DNA from 2 places in the Methylococcus capsulatus genome. Region 2 is predicted to be linked to the other one. Evidence: riboswitches for the same ligand, from Rfam matches in the RefSeq annotation. Region 2 holds a riboswitch; the other holds the start of a gene.
The links. Region 2 has a riboswitch for cobalamin ahead of N4J17_RS08540 (CbtB domain-containing protein). Riboswitches for the same ligand answer to the same signal wherever they lie in the genome.
Positions count from the first base shown of each region.

Region 1: another riboswitch for cobalamin. It lies ahead of N4J17_RS15610 (TonB-dependent receptor plug domain-containing protein); the one in region 2 lies ahead of N4J17_RS08540 (CbtB domain-containing protein).

Region 1 is NZ_CP104311.1:3,231,242-3,240,908, reverse strand. It holds gene N4J17_RS15630 (cytochrome b) at 1-737, shown strand, start outside; gene N4J17_RS15625 (cytochrome c1) at 734-1,456, shown strand; gene sspA (stringent starvation protein SspA) at 1,692-2,345, shown strand; gene N4J17_RS15615 (ClpXP protease specificity-enhancing factor) at 2,342-2,734, shown strand; gene N4J17_RS15610 (TonB-dependent receptor plug domain-containing protein) at 2,745-4,622, opposite strand; cobalamin riboswitch at 4,759-4,995, opposite strand; gene msrB (peptide-methionine (R)-S-oxide reductase MsrB) at 5,066-5,521, shown strand; gene ppk1 (polyphosphate kinase 1) at 5,566-7,878, shown strand; gene odhB (2-oxoglutarate dehydrogenase complex dihydrolipoyllysine-residue succinyltransferase) at 7,910-9,055, opposite strand; gene N4J17_RS15590 (2-oxoglutarate dehydrogenase E1 component) at 9,021-9,667, opposite strand, start outside.
Region 2 is NZ_CP104311.1:1,723,620-1,733,286, forward strand. It holds gene N4J17_RS08530 (cobyric acid synthase) at 1-1,291, opposite strand, end outside; gene N4J17_RS08535 (hypothetical protein) at 1,326-2,270, opposite strand; cobalamin riboswitch at 2,432-2,665, shown strand; gene N4J17_RS08540 (CbtB domain-containing protein) at 2,776-2,952, shown strand; gene N4J17_RS08545 (CbtA family protein) at 2,970-3,632, shown strand; gene cobM (precorrin-4 C(11)-methyltransferase) at 3,646-4,449, shown strand; gene N4J17_RS08555 (sirohydrochlorin chelatase) at 4,446-5,297, shown strand; gene N4J17_RS08560 (precorrin-8X methylmutase) at 5,294-5,959, shown strand; gene N4J17_RS08565 (cobalt-precorrin-5B (C(1))-methyltransferase) at 5,967-7,076, shown strand; gene cbiE (precorrin-6y C5,15-methyltransferase (decarboxylating) subunit CbiE) at 7,069-8,352, shown strand; gene cobI (precorrin-2 C(20)-methyltransferase) at 8,345-9,121, shown strand; gene N4J17_RS08580 (cobalamin biosynthesis central domain-containing protein) at 9,174-9,667, shown strand, end outside.

The DNA of each region.
Region 1 (9,667 bases), 1.5 Mb from region 2:
CCGGCTCGGGTAACCCGGACGGGATCGAGATCAAGGAGAAAAAAGATGCTTATGGTGTTCCGCTGGACGGTATTCCTCTCCATCCGTACTACACGGTGAAAGATCTGTACGCCATCGCGGTGTTCGTGATTCTGTTCGCCCTGGTCGTGTTCTACGCACCGGAGATGGGGGGCTATTTCCTGGAGCACCCCAACTTTGAGCCGGCCGATCCCATGAAGACCCCGGAACACATCGCGCCGGTTTGGTACTTCACGCCGTTCTATTCGATCCTTAGGTCGGTACCGGACAAGCTCGGCGGCGTCATCGCCATGGGGGCGTCGATCCTGTTGCTGTTCGGACTGCCATGGCTGGACCGCTGCCAGGTACGCTCGATACGGTACCGGGGCGCCTATTACAAGACTGCCCTGACCCTTTTCGTCCTGAGCTTCATCGGGCTCGGCATCCTGGGCACCAAGCCGGTGACGCCCGCCACCACGTTCCTTGCCCGGTTTTTTGCGCTCAATTACTTCGCCTTTTTCCTGCTGATGCCCTGGTACAGCCGGAAGGACAAAACCAGTCCTCTGCCGGAGCGTCTGACCGAAGCCGTGATTCCGCTGGCAAAGCGAGAAGGCATTGTCTGGGAATGGGTGCGGCGGGGCATCGCCGCGGCGGAGAATTCCGAATGGTACAGAAGGGCTGACGCAGGGTTCGCCGCTTGTTTGGACAAAGCCCGGGAATTTTGCGGAATAAAAAAATGAGACGAATCGCCGGACTTTTTCTGACTTTGGTAGCCGGCACTGCACTGGCCGTGGAGAGCGTCATGCCGCTGGAGGATGTCGACATCGACGTCTTCGATAAGGAGTCGCTCAGGCGTGGGGCCGTGACGTATGTAAACTACTGCCAGGGTTGCCATTCCCTCAAGCATCTGCGCTATTCACGCATGGCGCACGATCTGAAGCTGGAGGACGGCGTGCTGGAGCGTGATTTCCTGCGGGGTCAAGCGAAACCGCAGGACAGCATGCTCAGTGCCATGCGCGCCGCCGATGCGGAACGCTGGTTTGGGGTCGCTCCGCCCGATCTTTCGCTGATCGCGCGTTCGCGCCATCCCGACTGGATCTACAGCTATCTCCGTGGCTTTTACCTGGATCCGTCACGGCCGAATGGCGTGGACAATGCTTTCTTCCGGCAGGTAGCCATGCCGAACGTATTCGCCTCGCTCCAGGGTGCCCAGCGTCCGGTGATCAAGAAAGGCGGCGGTGTGGAAGCCATCGTCGGCCTGAAACATGTCAGTCAGGGGACGTTGCCGGCCGAGGAGTTCGACGGGATAGTGACCGATCTGGTCAATTTCCTGGTTTATGCCGCTGAACCCGCCCAATTGGACCGGCTGCGCATCGGCAAATACGTGATCGCAGTGCTGATCGTTCTGGCGTTCGTTCTCTACCGGCTCAAGCAGGAATACTGGAAGGACATCGCCTGAAGCGATCATGATACAATCCGGACCAGTCGGGGGCGCTCCAAGCGGCCCGATCCGTCCGGCTCAACGCACGGATTCGCTGCAACCGGGCGAGCGGTCCGGGAACCCCAGGATGGGGATTCCCCAAAGGGCTCGGGTGTTCTGCCGCTCCCACAGGGACGCGGCCCGCCGGTTCGCGGTTGGCCATGATCAGGAAGGGGATTCCGGGCGTGATCACGACATGAAAGAGGTGTGATACGTGGCAACTGCGGCCAGCCGAAAATCCGTGATGACTCTGTTTTGTTCCCCGACCTGCGTGTACAGTCATCGTACACGGATCGTGCTGCATGAAAAGGGAATTTCCGCGGACATCGAATATGTCGACATGGGCGACCCTCCCGAGGATCTGGTCGAACTGAATCCTTATGGCACCATGCCGACGCTCGTCGACCGGGATCTGGTGCTTTACGACTCCCGCATCATCATGGAGTATCTCGACGAGCGTTTCCCCCACCCTCCGCTGCATCCGATGGATCCGGTGTCGCGGGCCCGGGCGCGTTTGCTGGTCCATCGGGTCGAACAGGACTGGTACGGTCTTCTCGAGGATATCGAAAACACCTCCGATGCCGGTGCCCAGAAAGCCCGGAAGCAATTGCGGGAAAGCCTGCTCGCTGCCGCGCCCGTGTTCGCCGCCAAGCCCTATTTTTTGAGTGACGAATTCTGCCTGGTCGATTGTTCGCTGGCACCCTTGCTATGGCGGTTGCCCATGCTGGGCATCGAGTTGCCGCGCCAGGCCGAGCCGATCAAAGCCTACGCGGCCCGGTTATTCGAACGTCACTCGTTTCAGGCGAGCCTGAGCGACGAGGAGCGGGAGTTCGGCGCGGCGGCCCGCCTTACCCCGGAAAACGCATGATTCCGCTCAAGCCTTATCTCATACGGGCGGTGTACGACTGGCTGGTCGATAACGATTTCACTCCCTATCTGCTCGTCGACGCCGAAGTGCCTTCGGTGGACGTGCCGCGGCAGTACGTCCAGGAAGGACGCATCGTGCTCAATCTCCGCCCGCAGGCGGTCCAGCAACTGGACATGAACAACAGCGAAGTGACGTTCAGCGCCCGTTTCGGCGGCACGCCCACCCGCGTGTACATCCCGATATCGGCCGTCATGGCGCTGTATGCGCGGGAAAACGGTCAGGGCATGGTGTTCGACCAGGAAGAGGGGCCCGGCGGCGAACCGCCCACCTCGCCCGAACCGCAGGAGCCGGCGCGGAAAAAGCGGCCGGCGCTGCGGGTGGTGAAATAGGGCTTTTTTCCTAATAGGTCAGGTTCAGACCGCCGTAAGCTGCAGCCCCCGTGGCTCCGTAGCCATAGACTTCCTCATACCACTTGTTGAGCGCATTATCCACACGGGTCCACAGCGATAGGCGGTCGCTGACCTCATAGGATGCCGCGAGGTTGAGGATGACATAACCGGCCGCGATCCGGTTTCCCGTGCTGAGCCGGGGGCCGGCCATCACGATGTTGGCGTGGACGTTGGCATCGCTGCCGAAGCGGTAGTTGAGATCGAATGCTCCTTTGTTACGGGCTCTTTGATAGAGCGGGGTTCCGGTATCCTGGTCGCGGCTTTCCATGTAGGTATAGGTGCCCCGTATATCCAGGCCGGCCAGCGGATTCAGTTCGACGTAGGTCTCCACGCCCTTGGCGGTAGCATTGTTGATGTTTTCCATGCGGAACGCGACGGGATCGAACTGGATCAGGTCGTTGAAACGGTTGTTGAAATACACGATGCCGGCATTGCCTCTCACGGCCCCCCAGAACGGCTGTTCGATGCCGACGTCCCAGTTCGTACTGGTTTCCGGACGGAGGTTCGGGTTTCCCGTGTCGTACAAGGGATCGTAGAGCTGGGCGAGCGCGGGCACCTTGAAGCCGGTGCCGTAGTTGGCCTTCAACCGCGTTTCGAGGTGCGGCGCGGTCCAGACCTGGCTGACCCGCCAGGTCGTTTTGCCGCCGACGAAATTGTTGTGGTCATGCCGTACGTTGACCGTGGTGGACCACCCGTCGAAGGGGTTGATCTGGTCTTCGAGAAAATACCCCAGGGTGTTGTAGCTCTTGACGAACGGCGAGGGTTCCACGATCGTCATGGTGTCCTCCTCGTCGTCGATGCCGAAGGATACCGTGTTGGTTTCATGCGGACGCAGCGTATTGAGCCAATTGCCTTTGATCTTTTCGCCCAGGTAGGCGGCGCGGAATGGGAAAGGGTCGTCCGGGTTGGCGGCGTTGTCGTACTGGCGGTCCACACGGGTGTAGGCTATGCCGGCGGTCTGTTCCCACAGATTGTCGAACAGCTTGAGAGTGCCGAAACCGCGGGTATAGAGCTCGTTCGTGGTGCCTGTGAAGTTGGGGTCGTCGACCGGGCGTCTACGCAGAAAATCGTAGTTGTCCAGCTTGGTGAAGCCTTCGTCGTAACGCAGGCTCCAGCCCAGTTCCAGGTCGTCGGCGGGTTTGCCGTCAAGGCGGGTGCTGATGGTGGTGTTGCGGTAACCATCACGCTCGGTGGCGCCAAAGTGCTGGTCGGCGGCGGAAAAGCCGCGAATCTCGCGATGGCTGGCGGTGAGGCTGTAGTTGAGGCTAGGATCGCCGCCGGCGACGTCGCCCATGACCCGCCACGTGTCGTAGGTGCCGCCGTCCACGCTGGCTTTCAGCTTCGGTTTGCCAGTGCCTTTCTTGGTGATGATGTTAATCACCCCGCCGATGGCTTCCGAGCCGTAAACCGAACTGGCAGCCCCCCGCAGGATTTCGATGCGCTCGATGTTGTCGACGGTCAGATTGGCGAAGTCGAAGCCGGCATTGGCGGAGGACGGGTCGTTCATCTCGGTCCAGTCGATCAGGACGATGGTCTGGCCCGAATTGGCGCCGCGCAGGAACACGGAGGTCTCCCGCCCCGGACCGCCGCTCTGGGCCACGTCGAGGCCGGGAACGATGCGCAGGATCTGGTCGACCGAATAGATGCCCCGCTCTTTGATGTCCTCGGCGGTCAGGACGGTGACGGAGCTGCCGATTTGCCGGCTCGGCGTTTCGGTGCGGGTGGCCGTGATCACCACAGTGTCGAGTTCCGCGGGGTCGCTGTCGATGGCCAGAATGTCGAAGGAAAGCGTGGCGCCGAGCGCCGAGAGGAAAAGCCGGAATTTCACGTGGGACCTCTGCATGGGATGGCCATGCACACCCGCATGGCGTTAACGGTTTCGCGGAGGTCGAAAGGCCTGCCCGGGTCGGCAGGGTGGGTAGTTTGCCGGCAAAAGCGGGGCGCGACCCTCGCCCTCCGCGGGGTCTTCATGTCAATCGCAGGCCGGTCTCCGGGCTGATGAGCGGCGTGACGCCGGGCGGTGTTCTGCCTTCCCGCGCATGCGCGCAGTGGCATAAAGAATCCGCCTCGGAACGTTTGATACGTTCCGGCTCAATCACCGTTGCGGGGGCAGCGCCGGATTGGGATAAGGTATCCGCACCGGCTTCCCGTTTCACCGACCGGCTAGTCCGCCGGTCGACACCTGTGAAGGGCGCGGATTGTAGCGGATGGAAGCCGGAACGCCAATGTTCAATAATTGAATTTTTTTTAGATTTCGACGGAGACACGGCTATGGGTTGGGACCGAGAAAGCTTCAGGAAGCCGACGGAGGAAGAGATCAAAGAACGGCTGAGCGAGGAACAGTACGCGATCTGCCGGGGAAACGGCACCGAACGACCATTTGCCAATCCGTACTGGGACAACCATCGGGAAGGCATCTACGTGGACATCGTGTCGGGTGAGCCGTTGTTCAGCTCGATCGATAAATTCGATTCGGGAACGGGCTGGCCGAGTTTCACCCGGCCGCTGGAGCCCGATCACATCGTCACGTTGAGCGACCATTCCCACCTGATGGTCCGGACCGAAGTGCGCAGCAGATATGGAGACTCCCATCTGGGACACGTCTTCGATGATGGGCCGGCGCCGACAGGCAAGCGCTATTGCATCAATTCCGGCGCTTTGCGCTTCATCCCCAAAGAGGAACTGGCGGAGGCCGGATATGAGGAGTATCTGAAACTGTTCGATTGATGGAGACCGTGGAAGGCAATAGAACGGAGAAGGAGGAAGGACGTTTGGTCATCAGTAAAGTCAAAGGTCTCAGCAAGTCCACACGGATCATGCTGGCCGAGCACGGGATTTTTTCGGTCGAGGAGCTTGCCGATGCCGACGTCGGCCGGCTCACCAAGATTCCAGGCCTGAGCCGGCAGAAAGCCCAGCGTATGGTCAGGGCCGCCAAATTCATGGTGGGTGACATGGGAAAAGGGCGCGAAGAATCGGCCGCCGCCACGGGTCTGGCCGGGGTGGGGGAGCTTTCCGCGGAGGACGTCGGCCTGGACGATTCACGAGGCTTCCTGAACCGGGAACTCAGCCTGCTGGAGTTCAACCGCCGGGTACTGGAGCAGGCCAAGGATGGACGGACGCCACTGCTGGAACGGCTCAATTTCCTGAGCATCGCCTGTTCCAATATGGATGAGTTCTTCGAAATCAGGGTCGCCGGCCTGCTGCAAAAATCAGAACTCGGGGCGGCGCACACTGAGCCGGACAACATGACGCCGCAGGAAGTTCTTGCCGCTATCAGCGAACGCGCCCACGAACTGGTCGCTGAGCAGTACCGCGTGCTCAATCAGGAGTTACTGCCCGCGCTGGAAGCCGAAGGCATCCGCTTCATCCGCCGTTCCGACTGGACCGATGCCCAGCACAAATGGCTGCGGCGGTACTTCGAGGAGGAGTTGGCGCCGATTCTCAGTCCGATCGGGCTGGATCCGACCCATCCGTTCCCACGTCCCCTCAACAAAGCCCTGAATTTCATCATCTCCCTCGCCGGGAAGGATGCCTTCGGTCGCAACATCCATCTCGCCATCCTGCAGGCGCCGCGGGCGCTACCGCGCATCATCCAATTGCCGAAGAGCGTGACCGGCGGTAGGCTGCACGACTTCGTGTTCCTCTCGTCCATCATTCATGCCTTTGTCGACGACCTTTTTCACGGCATGAAGGTGAAAGGGTGCTATCAGTTCCGGGTGACCCGCAACAGCGATCTGTTTCTGGACGAGGAAGAAATCGATGATCTGCTGCAGGCGGTCGAAGGCGAACTGGCGAGCCGTAACTACGGCGACGAGGTACGGCTGGAGGTGGCCGACAACTGCCCGGACGCAGTTGTCGAGTTCCTGCTGAGCCAGTTCGGCCTCGGCGAGGACCGCCTTTATCGGGTGGACGGGCCGGTCAATCTGAGCCGGGCCCGCGAGATCTATGATCTGGTCGACCGGCCGGACCTCAAATATCCGCCCTTCACGCCGGGGTGGCCAGCGCAGCTCACGGGGCACCAGGATTTCTTCGAGGTCTTGCGCCGGCAGGATATCCTGCTGCACCATCCTTACGAGTCATTCATCCCTGTCATTGATCTGCTGCGTCAGGCCGCCGACGATCCGCAGGTGGTCGCTATCAAGCAGACGCTCTACCGCACCGGACCGGATTCGCCCATCGTCGATGCGCTGGCGCGGGCCGCTCGGGCCGGCAAGGAAGTGACCGCCGTGGTGGAACTCCTGGCACGGTTCGACGAACGCGCCAACATTTCGCTTGCCACCCGCCTGCAGGAGGCCGGCGTACAGGTGGTCTACGGCATCGTCGGCTACAAGACCCATGCCAAGATCCTGCTGATCCTGCGCAGGGAAGGGCGGACGCTGCGGTACTACACCCACCTGGGTACCGGCAATTACCATCCCCGCACCGCCCGGATGTACACCGATTATGGCCTGATGACTTCCGACAAGGCGCTGGGTGAGGACGTGCAGCGGGTATTCGTTCAGCTCACCAGCCTGGGCAAGATGGGCAAGCTGCACAAGCTGTTGCAGTCGCCGTTCACCCTCCACAAGACCCTGATCCGCAAGATCGAGCGGGAAATCGAGCATGCGAAGGAGGGAAGACCGGCGAGGATCGTCATCAAGATCAATTCTCTGGTCGAGCCCAAGCTGATTCGTGCGCTTTACCGCGCCTCGTGCGCGGGGGTGCAGGTCAAACTGATCGTGCGCGGCGTCTGCTGCTTACGGCCTGGCATTCCTGGTGTTTCGGAGAACATCGAGGTGCGCTCCATCGTCGGACGGTTCCTCGAACATAGCCGTGTGTACTGCTTCGAGAACGGCGGGGAGCCCGAGATCTATGCGGCCAGCGCGGATTTCATGGCGCGCAACATGTTCCGCCGGGTGGAAACCTGCTTTCCCATCGAAAACAAGAAGTTGGCCGAGCGGGTACGCAATGATCTGGAGCTTTATTTGAAAGACGATTGCCACTCCTGGCAACTGTGTGCGGACGGAAGCTATCAGCGGCTGCCCGACGTCCACCATTGCGATGCCCAGGCGGAACTGCTGGAGGCGCTCAAGAAAGCCGTGTGACGGGCCGGCGGGGCTGGCATCCTTCCTGGGCTCACACTTCGAGCAAGAGGCGGATGGGATCTTCGAGCAGTTCCTTGACGGTAAAAAGGAAGGAGACCGCATCACGGCCGTCGATGAGACGGTGGTCATAGGACAGTGCCAGATAGATCATGGGCCGGATCACGATCTGGCCGTCTTCCACCACCGGCCGTTCCTTGATGGCGTGCATGCCGAGGATAGCGCTCTGCGGTGGGTTGAGGATCGGCGTCGAAAGCATGGAACCGAAGATGCCGCCGTTGGTGATGGTGAAGGTTCCGCCGCTGAGTTCGTCCAGGCTCAGCTTGCCGCTGCGCGCTTTCTGGCCGAATTCGGCGATCGCTTTCTCGATCCCGGCGAAACCGGCCTGGTCGGCATCGCGCAGGATCGGCACGACCAGCCCGCGGTCCGTGGAAACGGCGATGCCGATGTCGTAATAGTCATGGTAGACGATTTCCTCGCCTTCAAGGGAAGCATTAACGATGGGAAATCGGCGCAGCGCTTCCACCGAAGCCTTGACGAAGAACGACATGAAGCCGAGTTTGATGCCATGCTGCTGCTCGAAGCGGGCCTTGTGTGCGTTGCGGATGTCGAACACCTTCTGCAGACTGACCTCGTTGAAGGTGGTCAGGGTGGCGGTCCGGTGCTGGGCTTCCAGCATGCGCTCGGCGATCCTGGCGCGCAGTCGGCTCATGGGTACCCGGCGTTCGCTTCGCCCGCCGGGCGGCAGGCGTACCTTCTCTGCAGCGGGTTTGGTTTCCAAGAAATCCAGCACATCCTGTTTGGTCAGCCGTCCGTCACGTCCACTGGCCGGAATCAGCGCCGGATCGAGGGCATGTTCAGCAACCAAGCGGCGTACCGCCGGGCTCAGCACCGCTGCCGGTTTGTCCGTCGCCCTGGCGGCGGCGGGTGTGGCGGGCCGAACCGCCGTGTCGATCACGGCGATCGGCTGGCCGCTGACCACGACATCGCCCTTGCCGCCCCGCAGTTCGACCACCACCCCGTCCTCCGGGGCCGGAACTTCCAACACCACTTTGTCGGTTTCGAGGTCGACCAGGTTTTCGCCCTTGCCCACCGTCTCGCCGACGTTCTTGTGCCAGTCCAGCAGTGTGGCGTCGCTGACCGACTCAGGCAGAGGAGGAACACTGATTTCGATGCGCATGGGCTATTTCCGTCGTCGCAGTGGGAGAGACAGGAAGAACGAGGGCACGTTCCACCAGCATTTTCTGCTGTTCGATATGCTGGCGGAAATGGCCGACCGCCGGCGCGGCGGACATCGGCGGACCGGCATAGCCGATGTCGAAGGAACGGTCCAGAATGCCGGGGAAACGGTGTTTGATTTGATGCCAGGCACCTTGGTTTTCCGGCTCCTCCTGGCACCAGATCAGTTCCTGCAGATTGGGATAGCGTTCCAGCATGGCCAGAAAGTCCTTTCGCGGGAACGGATAAAGCTGCTCGATGCGGACCAGGGCGACATGGTTCAGCTGGTACCGCCGCCGGGTTTCCAGCAGGTCGTAATAGACCTTGCCAGCGCACAGCACGAGGCGGGTGATCCGGGCCGGTTCATGGCGGTCGGTCTCGTCGATCACGCAGCGGAAGCTACCTTGGGCGAACTCGGAGAGGCTGGAGGTGGCCAGCTTGTGGCGTAGCAGGCTCTTGGGTGTCAGCACGATCAGCGGCCTGCGGTACGGACGCAGCAGCTGGCGCCGCAGGAGGTGGAAAATCTGAGCTGGGGTGGTCGGCACACAGACCTGCATATTGTCGCCGGCGCAGA
Region 2 (9,667 bases):
CGGGTTCGTCGAACAGGCCATGCACATAGGTGCCCAAGATCTGTCCGTCGTCCGACACTGCTCCGTCTGGGCCCCGCTCCAGCCGACAGGCGGGCCGCTCCAGGGCCGGCCCCCGACTGACGCCGGCATGGATCTCATAACCCTTGACCTTTGCGCGATCGAGAAACAGCGTTCCGGAGACGTTGCACAACTGCTTTTCCCGTTCGAGCGTCGTTTCGAAATCCAGGAGTTCCAGGCCGGGGCTGGAGCCGGGTGGGCCTTCGAGTCCCAAGGGATCGTGGATCGCCCGGCCGAGCATCTGGAACCCGCCGCAAAGGCCAAGCAGTTTCCCGCCATAGCGCAGATGCCGCCGGATGGCTCCCTCCCACCCCTCTCCGCGCAGCCAGGCGAGATCTCCCCGGACGTTCTTGCTTCCGGGCAGGATGAGGAGATCGGTGGGCGGCGGCAGTGTGCCCGTACCGACGAAGTGGAAATCCACCTGTGGATGCATGCGCAAGGCGTCGAAATCCGTGTGATTGCTGACGCGGGGCAGCTGTGGGGCGATGACCCGCAATTGGGCGTCCTTGCGGTGCGCCGCGGGCGATGACTGCACCAAGGCATCTTCTGCATCGAGATAGAGTCCATCCAGATGGGGCAGTACCCCCAACACTGGCTTGCCGGTGCGCCGTTCCAGCCACTCAATGCCCGGCCGCAACAGGCCGATATCCCCGCGAAAGCGGTTGATGACGAAGCCTCGGATGCGTTCGCGTTCGCTGTCCGAAAGGAGTTCGAGCGTACCGACGAGGTGGGCGAACACGCCACCGCGATCGATGTCGGCGATGAGAAGCACCGGGCAGTCCACGGCCTCGGCGAACCCCATGTTGGCGATGTCTCCCATCCGCAGATTGATCTCTGCCGGGCTGCCCGCACCTTCGACGATGACCGCCTGAAATTGGCGGGTGAGCCGGGCGTGGGAATCCAGCACTGCGGACAGCGCCCTGGGCTTGAATTCCTGGTAGCGGCGGGCGTCCATATTGCCTACGGCCCGGCCGTGAATTATCACCTGCGAGCCACAATCGGCATACGGTTTGAGCAGGACCGGATTCATGTCCGTATGGGGTGGCAGTCCGCAGGCTTGCGCCTGAACCGCCTGGGCTCGCCCGATTTCCCCTCCTTGCGGCGTAACGGCGCTGTTGAGGGCCATATTCTGTGGTTTGAAAGGCGCGACGCGGAAACCGCGGCGATACAAGGCCCGGCACAAGCCGGTCACCAGCGTGCTCTTGCCGGCATCGGACGTCGTGCCCTGAATCATCAGCGTTGCACCCCGGGGGAGACAGTGGGACATGTCAGTGGCTGAAAGGGGTGGCGCCGTCCTCGACATCCTGGGCGATGGCATACGCAGAGGTTGGGGGATCGGGCAGGTCGACCTTCCATCCTCGCCTGGCCAGCTGTCGTTTCGCTGCAACGATCGCTTCCTGGCCCCCCGGCGGGAACAACAGCCCCATGACCGTGCCGCTGTGTGCCACTTGGACGCCCAGTGCGCCGTGATGTCTGCCGACGGCTTCGAGCTCATCGAGGCGGGGTTTGGGGACGAACCGCTGGTTGAGGTGTGCGCTGGCCGTCGCCACGGATCCCACCAGGCCGGCATCGCTCCGTGCAATGCCGTCCCGCAATTTCTCGAGCAGTGCCTCGCATCGGGCCATTTCCCGCCGATCGTAATGGCGTGGGGTACCACTGAGCGTATCGATTCCATTACCGTTGGCGGGGTCCTGGACGCTCAGCAGTTCCATGGGAGGCAGTGGGTTGTCGAATCGTTCCACGACGACCCCCTCGCGCTGCGCGAAAACCAGGGCGGTGCCGTCGAACATCAGCGGATCCGACGCCGTTTCGGCTGCGACGGCCAGGCGCGCGATCCGTTCAGGCGCCAAGCTCTGTCCGCAGGCATCGGCGACTGCCCGGATCGTCGCCGTGACGTCGGCACTGGAGGAGCCGAGCCCCTGACCGGCAGGGATGTTACCGTTCAGGAACAGCAGGCCGCCGACACCGGAAAATCCAAGGCAGGACAATGTCAGCAATGCCGCCCGTGCCGCTTTGGGACGGACAGCGGGAATCGTTTGCAACCGGTTTCCAGCGGCCGGGAAAAAGCGGACGGTAACCCGGTAGCGCCGGCAAGGCAGCGTGACCAGGACCGACCTCGGAATGCCGGGCGCCGAAGAAGGGATCGCGCCTTGCAGAATTTCTCCGTGGTGTCCGTAGGAATCCCCCCGGCCCATGGGAAGCATGTAGGGCATTTGTCGAAAGCGTTCGCTATGGCGAGGTGAAGTGAAAGGCTGTTCCAAACCGAAAGGACGAATTTTCGCCATTCGTTCGGCTCTTGCATAGCAGGGTTTGGCGTCATCCGCCGGCAGCCCGATCGTTACGGATTTTGACGGGATGGGACAAATCTCTTAGAGTGTGAAGACTGCTTTCGGGTGCTCGGCCGGCATTCGCCGCGTCCGGGTTAAACGGGAAGCCGGTGCGGCGGAGGGGGGAATCCTTCGGCAAGGCCGGCGCTGCCCCCGCAACGGTAAGCGAGTCAAATCCCATCACGACGCCACTGCGAGGGTTGGCCTTGCGGGAAGGCGATGGGCCGACACTGCCCGTGTCGCTTGCAAGCCCGGAGACCGGCCTGTGGCAGGGGTGCTGAACCGCGGCGGGCGGGTGCGGCCCAGTGGCATTGCGCTTCAGGCGCTGCCGACGGTGCGCGTTCACGTCCAGCGGTCCATGTCCGAATCGGTTTTTTGACGGAAAGTCTCCATGAACGCACAAACATCGCCTCATTCCTTGCCGGTCCATGTCGGGGCCCGCGCCGCCGCGATCGCCGCCTTGGCGCTCGGTGGTTTGCTGGTGCTCGTCGTCGGTTTTTCGCCCCTCCCCGCCGTGCACGATGCGACGCACGACACCCGGCATTCCGCTGGTTTTCCCTGCCACTGACCGGAATGTTCCGCGCCTTGACGTTTTCAGCCGTGCTGGCAGGGATATCAGCGGCCTTCCTGCTGACTCTGGCGCAAGCCTTCTGGGTGACTCCGCTGATTCTCCAGGCGGAGAGTTACGAGGAGGCGGCCGTCTCCGGGGCGCCGGCGGAAAACCCTGTGGTGGGGCTGGACGCCTGGCGACTGGAAACCGGCTGGCCGCGTCTGCTCGCGACGGCGGCGGGGAATGGCCTCCTGGGCATCGGCTATGGCCTGATGTTGACGGGGTTGTATGCGTGGCGCCGGCCTAAGGGCATGGCGCAAGGCTTGGCCTGGGGGCTAGGCGGTTTTGTGGCGTTCTTCGCCGCCCCCGGCTCGGGACTGCCGCCGGAATTGCCAGGCGATTATGCCGCCGAACTCGGCGCTCGACAGGCCTGGTGGCTGGCTACTGCCCTTTGTACAGCAGCGGGGCTGGGGTTGGTTTGTCTCCAGGAGCATCGTCCACTGCGAATACTGGGTGGCCTGCTGCTGGTCTTGCCTCATCTGGTCGGCGCGCCTCATCCGCCGCTGAGCGGGGGACTGGCGCCGGAGACGCTTCGTACCCAGTTCAGGCTGGCCACGCTGTTGAGCAATGCCCTGTTCTGGGGGGTGCTGGGGGGAGTCGCCGCCGCGGCTTTCCGGCGCTTCTGTCCCGCGGACTGACCGTCGATATTCCATGGAGGCGGAAACCTTGGTAAGCGGCAAAGTCTGGTTCGTCGGCGCCGGCCCGGGCGATCCCGACCTTATCACGGTCAAAGGGCGCCGGCTCGTCGAATCCGCCGATGCCATCCTCTATGCCGGCTCCCTCGTGTCGCAAGCTGCCTTGGCCTGGGCCAGCCCCGGCTGTGTGGTGGCGGATTCCAAGGGCATGACCCTGGAGCAGATCACCGGCTGGCTGATCAGTGCGGCACGACGCCACGCCGTGGTGGTACGGCTGCAGACCGGCGACCCTTCCCTGTACGGGGCGCTGGTCGAAATGACGCGGCCCCTCGAGGAAGCCGGCATCGAAATCGGCGTCGTGCCCGGCGTTTCTTCGGCCATGGCCGCGGCCGCGGCGGCCGTGGAAAGCTTGACGCTGCCGGAAGTCACCCAGACGGTGATCCTCACCCGCGTCGAGGGACGCACCCCCATGCCCGAGGGCGAATCCCTGCGGGAACTGGCCCGTCATCACTGCACTCTATGCCTGTTCCTTTCGATCACCCTGCTGCGCGAGGCGCGGCACGCCCTGCTCGATGCCGGCTGGTCCGATGAGTCGCCGGTGTTGGTGGTGTACAAGGCGAGCTGGCCGGGCGAGGAGAAGATCGTGCGCGGCACGCTAGCGGACATCCGCGAGCGCTGCAAGGCCGAGCGCATCGTCAGCCAGGCCATGATCATCGTGAGTCCGGCGCTGGGCGCGCGCCGCTGGTCGGACATCCGGCGCTCGAAGCTCTACGACGCCGGTTTTTCCCATCGTTTCCGTCAGGCGGATAAAACCGTATGAATCCACAGGACACTGTTTTATTGATCGGCCACGGTTCCCGGGAAAGCGCCGGTAACCTTGAAATCGAGCAATTTGCCGCAAAGTGGCGGGAACGCCGGCCCGAGTGGCGCATCGAGGTCTGCTTCATCGAATTCGCCGACGTGCTGCTGAACGAGGGGCTGGACCGCGCCGCCCACCACGGTGGCCGGGTGCTCGTAGCGCCGCTGATCCTCAACGCGGCGGGCCATGTGAAGATGGAGATACCCGAAGCCATCGAGCACGCACGCCTGCGCCACCCGCAGGTCGAGTTCGTCTATGCCCGTCACCTCGGTGCCTGCGAGGAAATTCTCGCCATCCTCAGGCGCAATCTGCGCAAGGCAATGAGCCAGCTGGACATGCCGGACCCGCGCAACACCGGCATCGTGCTGCTGGGGCGCGGGTCTTCCGATCGGGTGGCGAATGGTGAGGTGGCGCGCATGGCGCGCTGGCTGTTCGAGGAAGGGGAACACCCGCTGGTGGATATCGCCTTCACCGGTATCACCCATCCCCGGCTGGAGTCGGTTGTGCAGCGGCAGGTCCGTCTGGGCATGGGGCAGATCGTGGTCCTGCCCTATTATCTGTTCACCGGCACCCTCATTGAGCGCATCAAGCGCCAGGTGGCACGGTTGCAGCAGCAATATCCGCGCGTTCATTTCGCCCGGGGAGACTATTTCGGGTTCGAGGAGGAAATCTACGCCCTGCTGGAACAGCGCCTCGCCGAAGCCGCCGGACCAGCCCAGGCCATGATGGAATGCGACGGCTGCAAATACCGTGAACTCGCCGCCGATCACGGCGCCGCTCATCATCATCACACCCATCGCGCCGCATGAATAACGACAACGTTACCGTCACCGAACAGCTCACCGAAGCGGGCCGCCGCATCGAGCACGATTCCTTCGCCATCGTCGATGCCGAAGTCGGCGCCCATGCCTATGACCCGGGGCAGTGGCACGTGGTGCGGCGCATGATCCATGCCACTGCCGATTTCGAATTCAATGGCTCAACCCGCTTCCATCCACAAGCCATCAGCGCCGGCATCCGGGCCGTGCGCGCCGGCGCTGCCGTGGTCGCCGACGTCGAAATGATCTGTGTGGGACTGTCCAAGCCGCGCCTGGACCATTTCGGCATGAGCGTCCACCAGTTCATCGCCGATGCGGACGTGATCGCCAGCGCCAAGGCACAAAACACCACGCGAGCGGCGCAGGCCATGCGTAAGGCGCGCGCCGCGGGGCTATTGGACGGCGGCATCGTCGCTGTGGGGAACGCTCCCACCGCCCTGCTGGAAGTGGTGCGCATGGTCCGCGAAGACGGCGTGAACCCGGCACTGATCGTCGGCATGCCGGTGGGCTTCGTGGCGGCAGCGGAGTCCAAGGCCGAGACCGCCGCGCTGGAGTCGGTACCCTGGATCGTCACCGAAGGCCGCAAAGGCGGTTCCACGCTCGTCGTGGCAGCTCTCCACGCGCTGCTCGCCTTGGCGGAAGCGGAAACTTAAGCGGCGGATGGAAAAGAAACCCAAGGGCACCCGCACGGGTTTCACTACCGGCGCCTGCGCTGCCGCCGCGGCGAGGGCGGCGACCTTGGGGTTGATCCACGGGACCGTGCCGGAGCAGGTGGAGTGTGAACTGCCCAATGGTCAGCGCGTTGTGTTTGCGGTCACCGATGGCCGCTGCGAAGGCGCAATGGCGCATGCCGTGGTGATCAAAGACGCCGGAGACGACCCCGACGTCACGGACAAGGCGAGGCTCACGGCGGATGTGGTGGTGCGGCCGGAGGCGGCGGGCGCCGTGATCCTGAAAGGGGGCGCAGGCGTGGGCACGGTTACCCAACAAGGTCTGGGGCTCGAGGTCGGCGGCCCGGCCATCAATCCGGTGCCGCGCCGCAACATCGAAGCCAATGTGCGCGAGGCCGCGGGGGATTTGCTGGAGCGGGCCGGATTGGAAGTCATCATCTCCGTGCCCGGTGGCGAGGAGCTCGCGAAGCGCACGCTGAACTATCGCCTCGGCATCGTCGGCGGCATCTCCATCCTCGGCACCACCGGGATCGTCCACCCCTACTCCACCGCCGCCTTCCGGGCCAGCGTCGTTCAGGCCATCGAGGTCGCCGCCCACCAGGGCCAGAACACCGTCGTGCTCACCACCGGTGGCCGCACCGAGCGCTTCGTGATGAACGAACTGCCGCACCTGCCGCCGGCCTGCTTCGTGCAGATGGGGGACTTCCTCAAATATGCCCTCGACACCGTCGTGCGCTGTGGCCTGCGCCATGTGGTGATCGGCGGCATGGTGGGCAAGCTGACCAAAATCGCCCAGGGCGAAACCATCACCCACGCCAATCGCAACGCCGTGGATACCGAGCTTTTGGCGGATATCGCCGCCGATATCGGCGCGCCCGCCGACGTCTGCGCCGACATCCGCCGTTCCACCATGGCCCGCTATGCCAGCGAACGCATGGAAGCACTGGGCCTCACCACCGCCTTTTATGAGGCCTTGGGGCGTCGGGTGATCCGGACCCTGCGCCAGCGCTATCCCGATCAATTCACCTTGCGGATTTTGCTGTGCGATTTCGAAGCCAACAAACTCGCGGAAGTCGGAGAAGAAACCCGGCATGAGTGAACCCTGTCGTATCATCGGCGTGCTGGACAACGGCATCGACGGCCTGACGCCGCAGGCGTTGGCGCACCTTCGCGGCGCCGATCTGGTGATCGGCGCCAGGCGCACCCTTGCTCTGTTCCAAGCCCATCTGGCAGAGGGCAGTGAATGCCGCCCCCTGGAGGGATGTCTGGCGCAAGTGCCGGAGTGGATCACGGCGGCCCGCCAGGCCGGACGGCGGGTGGCGGTGCTGGCCACTGGCGATCCGCTGTGCCATGGCATCGCCGCCTATCTGGGCGACCGGCTCGGCCGCGAAGCGCTGGAGATCATTCCCAACGTCTCCACCATCCAGCTCGCCTGTGCCCGCTTGGGGCTGTCCTGGCAAGACATGGTGATCGGTTCGGTGCACAGCCGCGATGCCGGCGAGTGGACCCCGGGCGCCGGACCCGAGCATGGGCTGTACGGGTTGCTGCGCAAGCTGCGGCTGGCTAATCTCATGGGTGTGTTCACCAGCCCGGAAAACGGCCCGGATCGCATCGCCCGTATGTTGCAGGCCGAAGGGCTGGTCGAGGTATTCGAGATGGCCGTGGCGGAGCGGTTGTTGCTGAGAGATGAGCGGATTCACGGATGGGTGGGCATCGTCGAGGCCGCTGAACGGCGCTTCGCCGACCCCAACGTGGTGCTGCTGCGCCGCCGCGATGGCGCTCGGGAGGCGTTGTTCGGGCTCCCCGATGCGCGCTTCCGGCAACGCGCCCCGGACAAGGGCCTCATCACCAAGCGTGAGGTGCGTGCCGTATCCCTGGCCCGTCTGGCGCTGCGTCCGGACAGCATCGTCTGGGACATCGGCGCCGGCTCCGGCGCGGTCGGTCTGGAAGCGGCGCGCCTGTGTCCTCAGGGTCATGTTTACGCCATCGAGAAAAACGCCGAGGATTTCGCCATCGCTCTGAGCAACCGCGCCAGCCTTCAGGTCACTAATTACACCCTGGTCCAGGCTAAGGCTCCGCAGGAGCTGGACCGCTGGCCCGATCCCGACAGCATCTTCATCGGCGGCTCCGGTGGCGAATTGCCCGAGCTGATCCGGTTCTGCCTGCAACGGCTGCGGACGGACGGCTGCTTGGTGATGAACTTCGCCACGCTGGAAAACCTGGCGACGGCCGTGGATATCTTGAAGGCGTCCGGGGCCCGCTGGGATGTCACCCAACTGCAGGCGGCACGCAGCCGTCCCATTCTCGACATGCACCGCCTACAGGCGGAAAACCCGGTCTGGATCGTTTGTGCAAAGCGAGAGCACAATGCCTGAAATCAAGCAAGGACGCCTCTTTGGCGTATCGCTCGGCCCCGGCGACCCCGGTCTGATCACCCGCCGTGCTTTCGAACTGCTGCAACGGACCGACGCCCACTGGAGCTATCCGGTGCGCAAAAAGGGCGCCGCCAGCCACGCCCTGCAAATAGCCCTGGACGCAGGGCTCGCGCTTCCGGCCGAACACACACCCCTGGTCTTTCCCATGACCCATGATACCGCGATACTGGCCGGCTACTGGCTGCGCGCGGCCGAAACCGTCCTGGCGCGCTTGCGGGACGGACAGGACGTACTGTTCCTGGCCGAAGGGGATGTGTCCACTTATTCCACCTTCATCCATCTGGCCCGAACGGTCAGGGCGCTGGGGTCCGATATCGACATCCAGTCCGTCGCCGGAGTGTCCTCCTTCAATGCCGCTGCCGCCAGGCTGGACATGCCGCTGGCCGACACGGACGAGACCGTGGCGATCATTCCAGCCGGCTACGGCATCGGGCTGATCGAGCGGCTGCTGGACGACTTCGACACCCTGGTGCTGCTGAAGGTCAAGCCGCTGTTGGATGATATTCTGGGGGTGCTGGAACGGCGCGGCCTGCTGCCGCATGCGGCTTTCATCGAGAAAGCCGGCACACCCGCCGAACGGGTCGAGCATGACGTGGCCCGGCTGCATGGCGAGAAGGTGAATTATCTGTCGCTGTTGTTGGTGAAAAATCCCCAGAGGCCGCGCGGCGACATGCGGCGCGGCTGCCGCAAAACGAGCGAGGGCGGATGAATTCGTCCTTTCGACCTTCCCCGGAAGAACCGATCCGATCAGAAGAAGAAACATGACGACACCCCGCATAGCCCTGGTGGGTATCACCAAGCATGGTGTCCGCAAGCTCCTGCAACTGGCAGAAAAGTTGCCGGAAGCCGAGGTGGTGGTCACGGAAAAATTCGCCGATCTGCCGCCGCTGTTCAACACCGTGCGGGTACTGACCGGCGCTTTAAGCACCCACATCGGCGACCTGTTCGCCGGCTACGATCAACTGGTGTTTTTCGTGTCCCTGGGCGCGGTGGTGCGTCTGATCGCGCCCCATCTCAAATCCAAAGACGAAGACCCCGGCGTGCTGGTGGTGGACGATCATGCCCGGTTCGTCATACCGGTTCTGTCCGGCCATGTGGGCGGCGCCAATGCCTATGCCGAGCACCTGGCCGCGCTGCTCGGCGCCACGGCCGTGCTGACGACGGCGTCCGATGTCGGCAAAACCCTTCCGGTGGATATCCTGGGACGGGAACTGGGCTGGCAGGTGGAAGCGCCGAAGCTCAACATCACGAGGGT